DNA from 2 places in the Vibrio sp. Vb1554 genome. Region 2 is predicted to be linked to the other one. Evidence: riboswitches for the same ligand, from Rfam matches in the RefSeq annotation. Region 2 holds a riboswitch; the other holds the start of a gene.

Region 1 (8,686 bases), on a different contig from region 2:
GAGTTTTCAAAGTCGATTGGGTTAACTTTGTGAGGCATTGTTGAAGAACCGATCTCACCAGCAATAGTTTTTTGCTTGAAGTGGCCTAGTGCAATGTAACCCCAAACGTCACGGTCGAAGTCAATCAGGATAGTGTTGAAACGAGCGATAGCGTCGAACAGCTCAGCGATGTAATCGTGCGGTTCGATTTGAGTTGTGTAAGGGTTCCAAGTTACGCCTAGAGACTCTGTGATGAACTCTTCAGAGAACTTGTGCCAATCTAGCTCTGGGTAAGCAGAAAGGTGTGCGTTGTAGTTACCTACTGCACCGTTGATTTTCGCTAGGATCTCAACGTTTTCGATTTGCTTGAATTGACGCTCCATACGGTACGCCACGTTTGCCATTTCTTTACCCATAGTAGATGGAGAAGCAGGCTGACCGTGTGTACGAGATAGAAGAGGAATGTCGCGGTATTCCACTGCTAGTGCTTTGATAGCGTCGATTAGGTTACGGATTTCTGGAAGAATCACGTTCTCACGCGCTTCTTTAAGCATTAGAGCGTGTGATGTGTTGTTGATGTCTTCAGAAGTACATGCGAAGTGGAAGAACTCGTTTACTGCGTGCAGTTCAGGAACGTCTGCTACTTTCTCTTTTAGGAAGTACTCAACCGCTTTTACGTCGTGGTTAGTTGTACGCTCGATCTCTTTGATACGGCGTGCATCTTCTTCAGAGAAGTTTGCAGCAAGGTCGTCTAGGAATTGGTTTGCTTCTGCGCTAAACGCTGGCACTTCTGCAATTTCAGCAGTAGCAGCAAGCTTTTGTAGCCAGCGGATTTCAACGATAGTACGGTACTTTAGTAGACCGTATTCACTGAAAATTTCGCGTAACGCAATTGTCTTGCTTCCGTAACGGCCGTCTACTGGTGAAACAGCAGTCAATGCTGACAGTTCCATGATGTTCTCCTGAATTGGGTTTCTAAATTTCGTGAGCTTTATACCAATAACTGTGGCAATTGTCACGAATATTGCGCAAACGTTTGCGCGAGATTTGTTTTAGTCGAAAAAAATGAGCTCGCGATAAACGCGAGCTGCTTATTTGATATTTTACTACAGACGAGCAAGAAGGATTTGTGCTTGCTCTACCATCTTCTTGCGCCCGAAGATTAGGTGGCGACGCTTACCACCAACTTGACGCCAAAGAACTGCACTACGAATGCCAGATAACAACAGCGCACGAACTTTGTGTTGGCTTGCCGTCTGCTGCAGTACAGATGGCGTGCCCGTTACTTGAATGCGTGGGCCAATAGGGCTAACGACATCCAGATAGATGCTCGCTAAATTGCTGATCATTTGATCGTCTAGTAGCTCAAAGTGCTCTGATTGACGCTTGGCCATTTGAATACGATCGCCAAGCTGAGACATAGCATCGTTACGAGAGCTTAACTTACGTTCTAACGCCATTAAACTAATAATGTAACGAGTAATTTCACTGCCTGATGGTGTGCTATCAATCCCTTTAACCAAGCATTCTAGGCCGAGCTTTAGATCGGCTTCGCGACCGAATACGCCAACTGTGTTAGCAGGGTTCGTGCTCAAAATAGCGTTGATTGATGTTTCAAAAGCATCTTGATCACAATGTCCGTTTCTCGCTACCTGTTGAACTAAAGCAACAGCTTGGCAAATCCCAGCGAAAGCGATAGTACGGTCATAAAGTGTATTCGCCACGTAACGACTCCTAAGCTTGAGAATATTTAATGCGTTGCTCGATGATGCCGCCACCTAGGCACACGTCACCTTTGTAGAACACTGCTGATTGACCTGGAGTTACAGCAATTTGTGGCTCGTCAAAGATAACTTTAATGTTTTCATCATCGATAGGGATGATTGTACAAGGAATATCTTCCTGACGGTAACGAGTTTTCACTGTGCACTTCATAACATCGCGAATTGGCTCACGATCTACCCAGTGAAGTTGTGATGCAAGTAGACCTTCTGATTTTAACATTGGATGGTCTTTACCTTGAACGGCAATCAAAACGTTACGTTCTAGATCTTTCTCACCAACGAACCATGGGTCCTCGTTACCACCGCCGCCTTTACGGCCACCGATGTGTAGACCTTTACGCTGACCAAGCGTGTGGTACATCAGGCCTTGATGTTGACCAATCACTTCGCCTTCAGGTGTTTCGATGTTGCCTGGTTGAGCTGGAAGGTAGCGACCTAGGAATTCAGTAAACTTGCGTTCGCCGATGAAACAAATACCCGTAGAGTCTTTCTTCTTCGCCGTGATTAGATCTTGCTCTTCCGCGATGCGGCGTACTTCTGGCTTCTCTAGGTCACCAACAGGGAATAGGCTACGTGCGATTTGCTCGTTGCTTAATGTGTACAGGAAGTAGCTTTGATCTTTGTTGCCATCTAGACCACGTAACATTTGTGTTTTTTCACCGTTTTCTGGGAAAGAGCGACGCACATAGTGGCCCATTGCAATGTAATCAGCATCAAGTACTTCATCAGCGAATTCTAGGAATGCTTTGAACTTGATTTCTTTGTTACAAAGAATGTCAGGGTTCGGAGTACGGCCCGCTTTGTATTCAGCAAGGAAGTACTCAAATACGTTATCCCAGTATTCGGCAGCAAAGTTGATAGTGTGTAGGTGGATGCCTAGCTTGTCACATACTGCCTGAGCGTCAGCAAGATCTTCTGCCGCTGTACAATATTCTTCGTTGTCATCTTCTTCCCAGTTCTTCATGAAAAGGCCTTCTACTTGGTAGCCTTGCTGCTTTAGAAGATACGCGGAAACAGATGAATCAACGCCGCCGGACATACCGACGATGACTTTCTTTTGGCTGTTATCAGACATTACTAAACACCACTTAAATAAACGGGATGCAGATTCTATCAGAATCCACAGACCGGTGACAGATCCGAGATCGAAATCACAATTCGTTTCGCTGGATTTTTCTTCAACAAAGATTCGAACGAGTAATTTCGCAAGTATAGAAGAGGTATATATGGCATAGTTGGCCAAAATCCAAGAGGAAACATCAAATGACAGAAGAAAACCAATTTATGCAAGAAAGTGAGTTGATTGAAATTGTTGAAAATCAGCTCGAAGATGGTAACCCGCTTAAAGTAAAAGAAACCCTTATGCGTTTAATGATGACTGGCACACCACGTGAAGATGCGGTTGCGATGATGGCATGTGCGATGTCAATTGAGATTTTTGATGTAATGAAGAATGAGGGTGAGTTCAACCTAAAGCGTTATAGCGAGCACCTTGAGCAACTACCAGATCTCAGCTTTATGGAAGGTGAATAAGCCACCTAAAAGAAAAAAGTAGTCAGCAAACGTTTGCTATAATCGCTTTTATTGCTGCTTTATTATTAGCGGTATAGAATCCGCTCTCCTTTTCATCCCCTTACTCAGACTGACAATATGAAATTTCCTGGACAACGCAAATCGAAGCACTATTTTCCTGTTCATGCTCGTGACCCGCTGGTGAGCCAAGCACAAGAAAGCAAGAAGATGACGCGCACTCACATCATTGGTATTGACCAAACCTTGGTTGATATTGAAGCAAAAGTTACAACGGATGTGATTGAAAAGTACGGTCTGAGTAAAGGTCACTCTCTGGTTATCGATGACGAAAGAGCAGAAGAGTTATACCAGCAACTGAAAGAAGAGAACTTGATTACCAATGAGTATGCGGGCGGTACAATTGGTAACACGCTACATAACTACTCCGTGCTAGCGGATGACCGCTCCACACTACTTGGAGTGATGAGCCAGGATATTAAGATTGGCAGCTACGGTTACCGTTATCTTTGTAATACATCAAGCCGCATGGACTTGAACTACCTACAAGGTGTAGATGGTGCAATTGGCCGTTGTTTTGCTCTTATCACAGAAGACGGTGAACGTACTTTTGCTATCAGCGAAGGGCAAATGAACCAACTCCATCCTGATAGCATTCCAGAGAAAATCTTTAAAAATGCATCAGCACTTGTACTGACGTCATATCTAGTACGTTGCAAAGACGGCGACCCAATGCCGGAAGCAACAATGAAAGCAATTGAGTACGCGAAAAAGAATGATGTGCCTGTTGTTCTGACTTTAGGCACAAAGTTTGTTATTCAAGATGACCCTAAATATTGGCAAGAATTCATTCGAGATAACGTTTCAGTCGTTGCGATGAATGAAGATGAAGCAGAAGCACTGACGGGGGAATCTGATCCACTTGCTGCGTCTGATAAAACATTGGAGTGGGCTGATCTAGTATTGTGCACGGCGGGTCCTGTAGGTCTATTTATGGCTGGGTATACGGAGGATAGCGCGAAGCGCGAAACTTCTTTGCCATTACTTCCAGGGTCAATTGCTGAATTTAATCGTTATGAATTCAGTCGTCCGGCGAAAAAAGACTCATGCGAGACGCCAATAAAAGTGTACTCGCATATCTCGCCATATATGGGTGGCCCAGAAAAAATTAAGAATACAAATGGCGCAGGTGATGCTGCGTTATCTGCTGTTCTTCATGATATGGCAGCAAATAAATACCATAAAGAAAATGTGCCTAATTCAAGCAAGCACAGTAACGAGTATTTAACTTACTCTTCTTTTTCTCAAGTCTGCAAATACGCAAACCGTGCTAGCTACGAAGTTCTCGTGCAACATTCACCACGATTGTCGCGCGGACTTCCTGAGCGAGAAGATAGCCTAGAAGAAGCATACTGGGAACGTTAATACGAAGCGGTTTAATTAACTATTCTGTAACTAAAGTAAAAGGCACATTAAGAAATGTGCCTTTTTTATTTGTAATGGTTTAAATAAAAAAGGCTCCCTATGGGAGCCTTTTAAAAATAGCACGGATCTAGATTAGGAACTCATCCAGAGATTTACCTGCATCAAGTTGCTCTTGAATCGCCGAAGGTGTACGACCTTGGCCAGTCCAAGTTTTCTCATTACCGTTTGAATCTGTGTATTTGTATTTAGCAGGGCGAGGTGCGCGCTTCGCTTTGCCTTTCGTCTTAGTTTCGCCAGATAGCGCAGTAATAAGTGCTTCTACGTCAATACCGTCTTGAGCGATTTTCTCAGCAATCTCTGCAAGCTTAGCTTCTTGCTCTGCTTGTGCTGCGCGTTCTGCTTCTTCTGCTTCACGACGCTCATCTACGACAGTAGTGAGTTTATCTAGAGCTTCTTCCAATTGTTCTAGAGTCAGCTCACGAGAAAATGCACGAAGGCTACGGATATTTAGAAGGGTTTTAGTCAGCTCTGACATAACGATTCCTATTAAAAGGTTAATGTGTTGGGCACTTTTTATCGTTACGATTAAATAATGCCAATCTATAAATAAACAAAGAGTCCTTATATTTAACTTTATCTTTTCCTTATGTGCAAATGCTAAATCAAGATTTTGTTTAAATTTGACTATTTTTTAAAGCAATTAATATTATTACACTCGAAATAAATCATTATTAGATGAGAACTAAAATCAACAATCATTATTGTATAGAGAGAGTGATAGCTTGGTTTTTTATAAAAAAATTTGAGTTATTACTTAAAAATATGAAGCATCCATCTTTAATGCTGTGTCATATATCCTTAATTTATTGATATAAGATAAACCATGATATTTCTAAGGTAGTAATAATGTTTCATAAATAACATGATTGATGTGATTTCAGTTGCACAAAACTTATGGAAGTAGGCAAGGTTTATAAATTATCTCAGTCATTATTTATTTGTTTAATTTAGTTTGATGTGTTGCATTGACTCTCATCATAAGTACAATGGCTGCCACCTGATGCAATATTGCAGACAATTTGTTGTTAATTTGTACAGTTAGTGGTTAATTGTTTGTTGTTGCCGTAGAGGCGCGGTCTCGAAGAGTAGCTATTATTGGGGTGATGCCAATGAATAATAGTGGAAGGCGAAGATTGCCGAAGTAAGTAACTCATCAAAGTTACTTGCTGGGGTTGTATCTGAAAGGAACAACACTGCCATAGTATATATTCACATTAAACTATGGAGCGCTACTGTAGGGTTGGGTGGAGTGTTCGCTTCCCTGTCGCTAAGTTCAACATGAGCACGTATCGTATGCTACGTGACTTGTCTGCAGTAGATCTCTAGCCAAACTTTGGTTTTTGAAGATCATGAATTTAATAGATTTTTCTAGTTCTCCTGTTTCATTATTGCCACCTATTGTCGCTTTGACTTTGGCGATTTTGACTCGACGTGTATTAGTTTCCTTGGGTGTAGGTATCGTGCTAGGTGCGGTGCTACTTAATAGCTGGTCTATCAGCGACACCGCAGGTTACGTCAGTTCTCAAGTTTCTTCTGTCTTTATTGAAGATGGTGGAATTAACACTTGGAACATGAGCATTGTTGGTTTCCTAATCTTATTAGGTATGACAACAGCTTTATTAACGCTATCTGGCGGTACTCGTGCTTTTGCTGAATGGGCACAATCTCGAGTGAAGAGTAAACGCGGCTCCAAACTTCTTGCCGCCTTTTTAGGCGTATTCATTTTTGTCGATGATTACTTTAATAGCCTTGCTGTTGGTGCGATCTCTCGCCCAGTAACCGATCGCTTTTATGTGTCTCGCGCTAAGCTTGCGTACATTCTAGACTCAACCGCCGCTCCAATGTGTGTAATTATGCCTGCTTCTAGCTGGGGTGCTTACATTATTACTATTATTGGCGGGATCTTAGTCTCACATGGGATCACAGAGTATTCGGCTCTTGGCGCATATGTTCGTCTTATCCCAATGAACTTCTACGCCGTTTTTGCGCTGCTAATGGTGTTCGCTGTTGCGTGGTTTGGTCTTGATATTGGTAAAATGCGTGAGCATGAAATCTCTGCATCGCAAGGTCGTGGCTTTGATAAAGACAAAGAAAATGACTCGCAAGAAGCGCATGACCTAAACGAAGAGCTAGATATCCGTGAAAGTGAAAAGGGTAAAGTGTCAGATTTGATACTTCCTATCGTAACGCTGATTATCGCGACTATCGCTTCAATGCTTTACACGGGTGGCCAAGCATTGGCTGCTGATGGTAAGGAGTTTGCGCTTCTTGGTGCTTTTGAAAATACAGATGTAGGTACATCACTAATCTACGGTAGCTTGCTTGGCTTAGCTGTTGCACTGTTTACTGTTGTGAAGCAAGGTCTACCAATGGCTGAGATCGCACGTACACTTTGGATTGGTGCTAAGTCTATGTTTGGTGCGATTCTAATCTTAGTATTTGCCTGGACCATTGGTTCTGTTATCGGTGATATGAAGACTGGTACTTACCTTTCGACAATGGCGCAGGGCAACATTAACCCACACTGGCTACCAGTTATCCTATTCTTGTTGTCTGGCCTAATGGCGTTCTCAACAGGTACTTCATGGGGTACGTTCGGCATTATGCTACCAATCGCGGGTGACATGGCTGGCGCAACAGACGTAGCGCTAATGCTACCGATGCTGAGTGCGGTTTTAGCTGGTGCGGTATTCGGTGACCATTGTTCACCAATCTCAGATACGACTATCTTGTCATCGACGGGTGCACGTTGTAACCACATTGATCACGTATCAACACAGCTACCTTATGCATTATCAGTCGCGCTTGTTTCATGCGTGGGCTTTATTGCCCTTGGTATGACTGCTTCAATTGCGTTTTCGTTTATTGCAGCGTCGATAACATTCGTTATCGTTTGCGCTATTTTGTCATGGCTTTCAAAGTCTAAAATAGCGTCTTGCCAGAGTGCGTAATTCACTGATTTAAAAGGTGAAATTGTAGGAGGCTTCGGCCTCCTTTTTTATTTGTATTATACAATTCGAATTTTTTTAAAATTAAGGGTTGAAAAAAGTAATCAGCTTGGTTAGTGTGGTTGGTAACAAAGCAAATGAGAAGAGCCTTGAAATAAGTATGCGTAATTTTGTAATGAACATTCATCACCATCATCACCCAATCTAGTCTTTCGGGCGATGTACGCATACCCGGGAGGCAGGAAACTCCCGGAGGTAAAATCAAAGTAAAAGCAGATTTTAAACCCTCGGGAGGCTTCAATCTCCCGAGGGTTTTTTAGTTTTATTAGTTTGAAAAATACTTAGATATCAAAATCTTGCATAGGGACAAAGCAATGCAAACACAACGTTTAAGAATCGCAATTCAGAAAAAAGGTCGTCTTAGCAAAGAGAGTCAAGCTCTACTAAAACAGTGCGGCGTAAAGTTCAACGTAATGGGCGAGCGTTTAGTTGTCCATTCTGAAAATATGCCAATTGATTTACTCTTGGTTCGTGACGACGACATCCCAGGTTTAATTATGGATGGCGTGGTTGACCTTGGCTTTATTGGCGAAAATGAACTAGAAGAAGTTCGCCTTGACCGCAAAGCATTAGGTGAACCCTGCGAGTTTGTTCAGCTTCGTCGACTTGATTTTGGTGGCTGTCGTTTATCTATCGCAATCGACAAGGACGAAGAGTACAACGGTCCACAAGACTTAGCTGGCAAGCGTATTGCTACAACGTATCCTCAACTTCTAAAAGCGTACATGGATGAAGCCGGCGTTCCATTCTCTACATGTATGCTGACAGGCTCTGTAGAAGTTGCGCCTCGCGCGGGTCTCGCTGATGCTATCGCTGATTTGGTTTCTACAGGTGCAACACTGGAAGCGAACGGCCTTAAAGAAGCTGAAATTATCTTCAAATCAAAAGCGACATTGATTC
Region 2 (8,686 bases):
TAACTGGACGAGAATTGGTAGGCGATGAGCCATTTGCTGTTGTTCTTGCTGATGACCTTTGTGTGAACGAGCAAGAGGGCGTACTGGCTCAGATGGTGGCACTATTTAAGCAGTTCCGCTGTTCTATCGTTGCAGTGCAAGAAGTACCAGCCGAAGAAACGCACAAATACGGCGTTATCTCTGGTGAAATGATCAAAGACGACATCTACCGCGTAGACGACATGGTAGAAAAACCAGAGAAAGGCACGGCGCCTAGCAACCTTGCTATCATTGGCCGCTACATCCTGACTCCCGATATTTTTGAACTGATCGAAAACACCGAACCAGGTAAAGGTGGTGAAATTCAAATCACTGACGCGCTGCTGAAGCAAGCAAAAGCGGGCTGTGTATTGGCTTACAAATTCAAGGGCAAACGCTTTGACTGTGGTAGCGTTGAAGGTTACATCGAAGCAACTAACTATTGTTTTGAAAACCTGTATCTAAAAGATGAAAAAACCTCTGAGCTAGGTAAGCACGCAACACAAAAAGCAGTATAAAGCATCGTCTTAGTACGAAATTACTGTATCGAAAGCCCAGCACAACGCTGGGCTTTTTACTTTACTGTTTTTTTATCCAGTAATTTTCTTTGCACATTTCTCACACTATGTAATACTTGCCCCACTTGGTTATACATAGAGCAAAAACGATGGATAAAATAGAAGTTCGCGGTGCCCGAACCCATAACCTTAAAGACATTAATCTTACAATCCCTCGCGATAAACTGATTGTCATTACTGGACTAAGTGGCTCCGGTAAATCCTCTCTCGCTTTCGATACATTGTATGCAGAAGGCCAACGACGCTACGTAGAGTCTCTCTCTGCCTACGCTCGTCAGTTTTTGTCTCTGATGGAAAAACCCGATGTCGACCATATTGAAGGGTTATCACCCGCGATTTCTATTGAACAGAAGTCTACTTCTCATAACCCGCGTTCAACCGTCGGTACAATTACCGAAGTCTACGACTACTTGCGTCTGTTGTATGCTCGTGTAGGCGAACCCCGATGTCCAACGCACCATGCCCCTCTTGCTGCGCAAACCATCAGTCAAATGGTGGACAAAGTTCTGGAGATGCCAGAAGGCAGCAAAATGATGCTGTTGGCACCCATTGTCAAAGAGCGTAAAGGTGAGCATGTTAAAACGCTTGAGAACTTAGCGGCTCAAGGCTTTATTCGTGCGCGTATTGATGGAGAGACTTGCGATCTGTCCGATCCTCCAACGCTAGAGCTACATAAAAAGCACACCATTGAAGTCGTGGTAGACCGCTTTAAAGTTCGTCCAGACTTACAACAGCGCTTGGCCGAATCTTTCGAGACAACACTCGAATTATCAGGCGGAATTGCGGTTGTCGCGCCAATGGATGGCGACGGTGAAGAGATTATTTTCTCCGCCAACTTCGCTTGTCCACAATGTGGTTACAGCATGCAAGAGTTAGAGCCGCGACTTTTCTCATTCAACAACCCTGCTGGTGCATGTGGCACTTGTGATGGCTTGGGTGTTCAACAATACTTCGATCCAAGCCGAGTCATTCAAGATGATTCATTAAGCTTGGCACAAGGTGCGATTCGCGGTTGGGATCAAAAGAACTACTACTACTTCCAAATGCTCACCTCATTGGCCGATCATTATGGTTTTGACCTCCATGCCCCTTTTAATTCTCTGCCAAAGAAAACGCAAGATGTCATTCTAAAGGGCTCAGGTCGTACTGAGATTGAGTTTAAATACATCAACGATCGTGGCGATATTCGCGTTAAACGCCATCCATTCGAAGGTATTCTGAATACCCTAGAACGTCGCTATCGTGATACAGAATCCAACTCTGTCCGTGAAGAGCTTGCAAAATACATCTCCACTAAATCTTGTTCAAGCTGTGGCGGTACTCGTCTACGCCTCGAAGCACGTAACGTTTTTATTGCTGATACGACACTACCTGAGATTGTTGAACTCAGCATTGCTGATGCATTGGAGTTCTTCCATTCCTTGAAACTGGAAGGTCAACGAGCCCAAATCGCTGAAAAAGTGATGAAGGAAATCAACGACCGCCTGCAATTCTTAGTTAACGTCGGTTTGAACTACCTAAACTTATCACGCAGTGCAGAAACCTTATCAGGCGGTGAAGCTCAACGTATTCGTTTAGCAAGCCAAATTGGTGCAGGTCTTGTTGGTGTCATGTACGTCTTAGATGAACCGTCGATTGGCCTCCACCAGCGTGATAACGAACGACTCCTAAAAACACTGACTCATTTGCGCGATTTAGGTAATACCGTACTTGTGGTAGAACACGATGAAGATGCGATTCGCTGTGCAGATCATGTCATAGATATTGGTCCTGGTGCTGGCGTACATGGTGGTAATGTTGTTGCGGAAGGCACCATGGAAGAGATAGTCGCGAATCCGAATTCTCTGACAGGTCAGTACTTAAGTGGTGTTAAAGAAATCGCAGTACCGAAAGATCGCACGCCGCGAGATCCGAAAAAAACGGTTGAGCTATTAGGCGCAACAGGTAATAACCTTAAAAACGTTAACCTTTCAATTCCTGTTGGGTTATTCAGCTGTATTACAGGGGTATCTGGCTCAGGTAAATCAACGCTGATTAATGATACTTTCTTTAAAATTGCGCATACCCAACTTAACGGAGCGACAACGGCTCAGCCTTCACCTTATAAATCGATTAAAGGTCTAGAGCACTTCGATAAAGTCATCGATATTGATCAAAGCCCAATTGGCCGTACACCTCGCTCTAACCCTGCAACCTATACGGGGATCTTTACCCCAATCCGTGAACTGTTTGCAGGCACACAGGAGTCGCGTTCTCGCGGTTACAAGCCGGGCCGTTTTAGTTTTAACGTACGCGGTGGTCGTTGTGAGGCCTGTCAGGGTGACGGTGTTATCAAAGTAGAAATGCATTTCCTACCAGATGTTTATGTGCCATGTGATGTGTGTAAAGGTAAACGCTACAACCGTGAAACGCTCGAAGTACGTTACAAAGGTAAAACTATTGATGAAGTGCTAGAAATGACGGTCGAAGATGCACGCACCTTCTTCGATCCAGTTCCTGCCATCGCTCGCAAACTACAAACACTGATGGATGTGGGTTTGTCGTACATACGATTGGGTCAAGCGGCAACAACACTCTCCGGTGGTGAAGCACAGCGTGTGAAACTGGCGCGAGAGCTATCCAAACGTGATACAGGAAAAACCTTGTACATTTTGGATGAACCAACAACCGGCCTTCACTTCCATGATATCCAGCAGTTGCTCACTGTACTGCACAGACTTCGCGACCACGGAAATACTGTCGTGGTGATCGAGCATAACCTGGACGTCATTAAGACTGCGGACTGGATTATCGATCTTGGTCCTGAAGGGGGTCAGGGTGGCGGCGAGATAATCGCTCAAGGCACTCCGGAAGATGTGTCGCAAATCGAGGGTTCGCACACAGCTCACTTCCTCAAGCCTATGTTGAAGTAGAAAAAACAGGTAAAGTATCGAGACCAGCAAGTGCTGGTCTTTTTTCATTCAAAACAACGCAATAACTATGGCTACTATACATGTAAGTGGAACAAAGCTTTCTCCCGAAAAAGTACAGGTTCCCCTCAATCGCAAGTTTCTCATTGCCTTGGCAACACTATTTGTGTTGGCAATGCACTTTTTCATGCCCAACCCCGGCGGTTCGGGGCTTTCGCTTTCGTTCAATGCGACAACTTGGATTGCTTTTAGCTTTGCATTAGGCATTGGGTGTTACCAACTAGCGAATAATCGAGTGCTACGTTACTCAAAACTAACCATCGGCTTGTTCATTAGTGCTCTTATCATGACAGTGCCCATTCTGTACCCAAATGCGAATAGCAGCTTGGCAGCCAATAAGCTCATTGGCCTGTGGTGTGGTGTCCTGTTCTTTATTGTTTTACAACAATTTCATTTCAGTAATAAACATCGCCAACGCCTATTATGGTTCATTGTCCTTGCGGTTGTTATCGAAGCCATTTTTGGTCTGACACAATATCTGTATCTCAAACCAGGTAATCCGTTTGGTTACGACACGGTGGCCAATCGTCCTTATGGTATTTTCCAACAGCCCAATGTAATGGCCAGCTTTCTTGCGACAGGGTTGGTGATTGCCAGCTATTTACTTGCACGTCAGCCCTACAAATACGACCGTAAGTTAAGCGATGTTTACCTTCTCTATGCCGTGCCAGTTTTAACTTTACCACTAATTGTGGCGTTGGCTTCACGCACTGGTTGGTTAGCCTCGGTCATCGCCGTGTTGTTGGTCATTCCATACATGTACCGTTTTGCAACCAAAGGGCGCTTTATCCGCTGGGTTGTGTCACTTGTAAGTGGGCTCTTATTCTCCGTCGTTGTCATGCATCTTGCCTTTCCTGATGGAGGTGGGTTAGCCGCAGAAAAAGTAAATATGGAGTCTCCTCGAGCGTATACTTTTCCGCAAACATTAGACATGGTGATTGAAAAGCCTTTTACTGGTTATGGATATGGTAAGTTTGAATCTGAGTACATGCTGTATACGGCTCGTCAACATGCCCTAAATGAGAATTACCCAGCTGGTTTGCCAGCCATGGATCATCCGCATAACGAGCTGCTTTACTGGGGAGTAGAAGGTGGCTTGCTGCCAATACTCGGCATCTTCTTAGCGATGGCACTGGTACTGTATCGAATCTATCAAGCCAAACGCGGAACTCGTCTTGCGTTGCTGGCCTTGTTTATACCTATCGTATTGCACTCACAACTGGAATACCCTTTCTACCACTCTCTCGTGCATTGGTTGATCTTCGTTATCCTACTGTACTGGGTCGATCAGCGCGTCTCTCGTTATCGACAAGTCGGCTTTAGTAATGTAACCAAAAGCTTGCTGCGTGTTTTTAGTTTGGTACTTCCCGTTGCGTTTACGTTTTACATGGTAAGCGCATTACATACGAATTATGTATTGACGAAGTTTGAGACCACTAGACCAACTAACCCTGATATTCTGAATCAAGTCAGTAACCCTGTAGTTTGGAAAGACAGGTTTGATTGGGATGTCTATAGCACGTTTTTAAACCTTGGGCTGTACCAACAAGACGCAACCTTGATTCAGCCTTATATCGATTGGTCGCTAAAAATCATCAAAGATAAGCCTCGCCCTGCATTTTATAATAATTTGATTTTGGCCTACCAAGGCTTAGATGACTCAAGTAAAGCGGAGCAAATTAGAGCTGAAGCGCAGTTTTTGTTCCCGAAGATTGATTTCAGTGACGTCAATTACCAGCCACCTTCTCAAGCAATATCTGCCTCACCAGCCCCCACTTCAGGAGCTGAGTAATAAATACCAAAAAGCGAAGGGATGACCTTCGCTTTTCTTTATCTCATTGCTGTATGATTTTATTCAGTGAGTGACTCTTCTAACGCTTTTAAGCACAGCGCAACGTTTTCAGATCGAGCGCCGTAACCCATTAAGCCAATACGCCACGCTTTACCAGCTAATGCCCCAAGGCCTGCACCAATTTCTAGGTTATAGGTTTCTAGCAAGTGAGCACGAACTTTTGCTTCATCAACTCCTTCAGGCACGTAAATCGCATTTAATTGTGGCAACCGATGGGCTTCGTCCACAACAAATTCAAAGCCTAACTTTTGTAAGCCATTTTTGAGTTTTTCATGCATCAGTTGGTGACGAGCCCAAGCGTTTTCTAATCCTTCATTTTTCAGTATCAATAAAGCTTCATGAAGCGCATACAAGCTATTAACTGGCGCCGTATGATGGTAACTACGCTTGCCTTCTCCACTCCAATACCCCAAAACTAAACTCTGATCGAGGAACCAACTCTGTACTGGTGTTGTTCTTGCTTGAATCTTTTCAATCGCGGCAGGAGAAAACGTCACTGGTGAGAGCCCAGGTACACATGACAAACATTTTTGACTACCAGAGTAAACCGCATCCAGTTGCCATTCATCCACTTTTAACGGCACACCACCAAGTGACGTCACCGCATCAACAATAGATAATGCATTATGCTGTTTCGCCAGCTTACCCAATGCTTGAGCATCACTGACTGTACCAGTTGAGGTTTCCGCATGCACAAAAGCAAGAATTTTTGTATCTGGGTGCTGTTCGAGTGCTTGCTCGACTTTATCAATGGAAACAGGCGTCCCCCATTCATCATCGACGATAACAACTTCACCACCAGCACGGACGACATTTTCGCGCATGCGTTCACCAAATACACCGTTACGGCAAACGATCACTTTATCGCCTTTCTCGATCAAGTTTACAAAGCAGGTTTCCATCCCTGCACTACCAGGGGCTGAAACCGCAATAGTGAATTCATTGTCAGTTTGAAAGGCATACTTCAATAGCTGCTTGAGCTCATCCATCATACCGATAAACAGAGGATCAAGGTGACCTACCGTAGGACGACTTAGTGCTTGTAACACTTGAGGATAAATATCAGAAGGACCAGGTCCCATTAAAATACGGTGAGGTGGAATAAAGCTTTGGATCGACATGTCAGCTCCTTGATTATCTTTTATCCTGAGCATTCTAAAAGTTCTATTCAATAACATGGCTCAGGTGTAGGGTTCTCCACCCTAATAGATTTTTCCTCTATCAGCAATTAGCCGTAAGTATGGAGGTCAAACCAGTGTCACAAAATCGTTAATAAAAAACACCATAAAGGTTGAAATATTGATTGACATTAAGGCCTCAAAACCGTTCAATGTTTGAGCTTTATGTAGAAGAGGAGCGCTACCCAGGTAGATGATTTGTGGAACCGCAATTCCAACACCAATCATTGAGGGGGAGTAGTGCCGAGGTAAGTCAAAGTTGCAGGATTTGACTTGTCGGTTGAATTGGGCTGAATCCCATCAACTGTCATCAGCGCAGTCTGATGAAGGGCTTCTGAGGGTAAATTTTTCAAATAGCATTCTAAATGCCTCTCTTTTTGCTCTGTTCCTTTTCTCACTAAACATTGGATGTACAATTTTTTAGGAAGTCGTGGGAGAACGCAGTGAGCGCATTTAACGTAGCTAAATTCGGTGGAACCAGTGTTGCCAACTATGAGGCAATGAGTCGTTGCGCCACCATTATCGAAAACAATCCAAATACTCGCCTAGTCGTGAGCAGCGCTTGCTCTGGCGTCACCAACCTATTGGTAGAACTCGCCAACGGTGTTCAGGATCAAACGCACCGTACTGAGCTACTGCAAAATCTGGCCAACATTCATGACGCCATTTTAACTCAGCTCGAAGACAGCACGAAAACTGCTGCCGAGGTGTATGGCATATTAGATACCGTAACCAGCCTGGCCGAGGCTGCATCTATCCAAGCTAGTGCGAAGTTAACCGATCATTTAGTCGCATGTGGTGAACTCATGTCGACGCACATTCTAACTCAGTTAATGTGTGAGCGAGGCATTCAAGCAGTGCGCTTTGATATCCGCGATGTGCTGCGTACTGATGACAACTTTGGTCGCGCGGAGCCAAACATTGAAGCAATTTCGACGCTTGCGCAAGATAAACTCGTACCACTTTGCCAACAATCCGTTGTTGTTACTCAAGGCTTCATAGGATCTGACGAAGCCGGTAATACAACAACATTAGGTCGAGGGGGCAGCGATTACAGCGCCGCCTTAATTGCTGAGAGCGTTAAAGCGGCAGGGCTAGAAATCTGGACTGATGTTCCGGGTATCTACACAACAGACCCGCGAATTGCACCAAAAGCCTCACCAATTCCTGAGATCAGCTTTAGTGAAGCTTCAGAAATGGCTAACTTTGGCGCTAAAATCCTTCACCCTTCTACGCTAGTACCTGCATTGCGCCACGACATTCCGGTATTTGTAGGGTCATCGAAAGAGCCTGAAAAAGGGGGAACTTGGATTCGCCACCAAGTCGAAAGCTCACCGTTATTCCGTGCGCTAGCTTTGCGTTGTAACCAAACCATGGTAACGCTACGCAGCGCCAATATGTTCCACGCATACGGTTTCTTAGCAAAGGTCTTTGAGATCCTTGCAAAGCATAAGATCTCTGTCGATTTGATCACGACATCTGAAATCAGTGTATCGTTAACACTTGATCAAACTGATACATCTGGTGGCGCGCCGCAGCTGCCGCAAGCTGCACGAGAAGAGTTAGAAGAGTTATGTAAGGTAGAAGTTGAACATGACCTATGCCTCGTTGCTCTCATTGGTAACAACATGAGTGAGAGTAAAGGCTACGCGAAACAGGTTTTTGGCACGCTAGAAGATTTTAACCTACGCATGATTTGTTATGGCGCTAGCCCTCACAACTTATGCTTCTTGCTCCATGAATCGGTATCGAAACAAGCCATACAAAAACTCCACACGGAGTTGTTTGAGAAGTAAGTTCAACTCAATAAAACAAAGGGCTGCGTATCTGCAGCCCTTTGTTGTTTCAATAGTTGTTACATTTGGACGAGGTAAACATCAATTTAACCGTTAATGTTTGGCCCTAACCATTTTTCAGCCTCGATCCTATCCCACCCCTTACGATCGGCGTAACTCTCTAGCTGATCTTCTTGGATCTGTGCGATCGCAAAGTAACGTGAGTCAGGATGAGAGAAATACCAACCAGAGACTGACGCGCCCGGATACATTGCATAGCTGGAGGTTAGAGTCATGCCAATATTCTCTTCCACAT

Evidence for each region. Region 2 has a riboswitch for lysine ahead of lysC (lysine-sensitive aspartokinase 3). Riboswitches for the same ligand answer to the same signal wherever they lie in the genome.
Region 1: linked by a shared signal. The riboswitch ahead of tet(35) (tetracycline efflux Na+/H+ antiporter family transporter Tet(35)) and the one ahead of lysC (lysine-sensitive aspartokinase 3) in region 2 are both predicted to bind lysine.

The regions. Positions count from the first base shown of each region.
Region 1 is NZ_JAWPOJ010000012.1:106,657-115,342, forward strand. Features, by position in the region: gene purB (adenylosuccinate lyase) at 1-932, opposite strand, end outside; gene hflD (high frequency lysogenization protein HflD) at 1,086-1,703, opposite strand; gene mnmA (tRNA 2-thiouridine(34) synthase MnmA) at 1,714-2,838, opposite strand; gene R8N28_RS12435 (hypothetical protein) at 3,027-3,296, shown strand; gene R8N28_RS12440 (inosine/guanosine kinase) at 3,414-4,718, shown strand; gene R8N28_RS12445 (H-NS family nucleoid-associated regulatory protein) at 4,846-5,253, opposite strand; lysine riboswitch at 5,836-6,018, shown strand; gene tet(35) (tetracycline efflux Na+/H+ antiporter family transporter Tet(35)) at 6,128-7,729, shown strand; His leader region at 7,910-8,047, shown strand; gene hisG (ATP phosphoribosyltransferase) at 8,101-8,686, shown strand, end outside.
Region 2 is NZ_JAWPOJ010000050.1:5,637-14,322, reverse strand. Features, by position in the region: gene galU (UTP--glucose-1-phosphate uridylyltransferase GalU) at 1-536, shown strand, start outside; gene uvrA (excinuclease ABC subunit UvrA) at 686-3,508, shown strand; gene R8N28_RS22805 (PglL family O-oligosaccharyltransferase) at 3,576-5,357, shown strand; gene R8N28_RS22800 (pyridoxal-phosphate-dependent aminotransferase family protein) at 5,417-6,538, opposite strand; lysine riboswitch at 6,759-6,937, shown strand; gene lysC (lysine-sensitive aspartokinase 3) at 7,039-8,391, shown strand; gene metH (methionine synthase) at 8,478-8,686, opposite strand, start outside.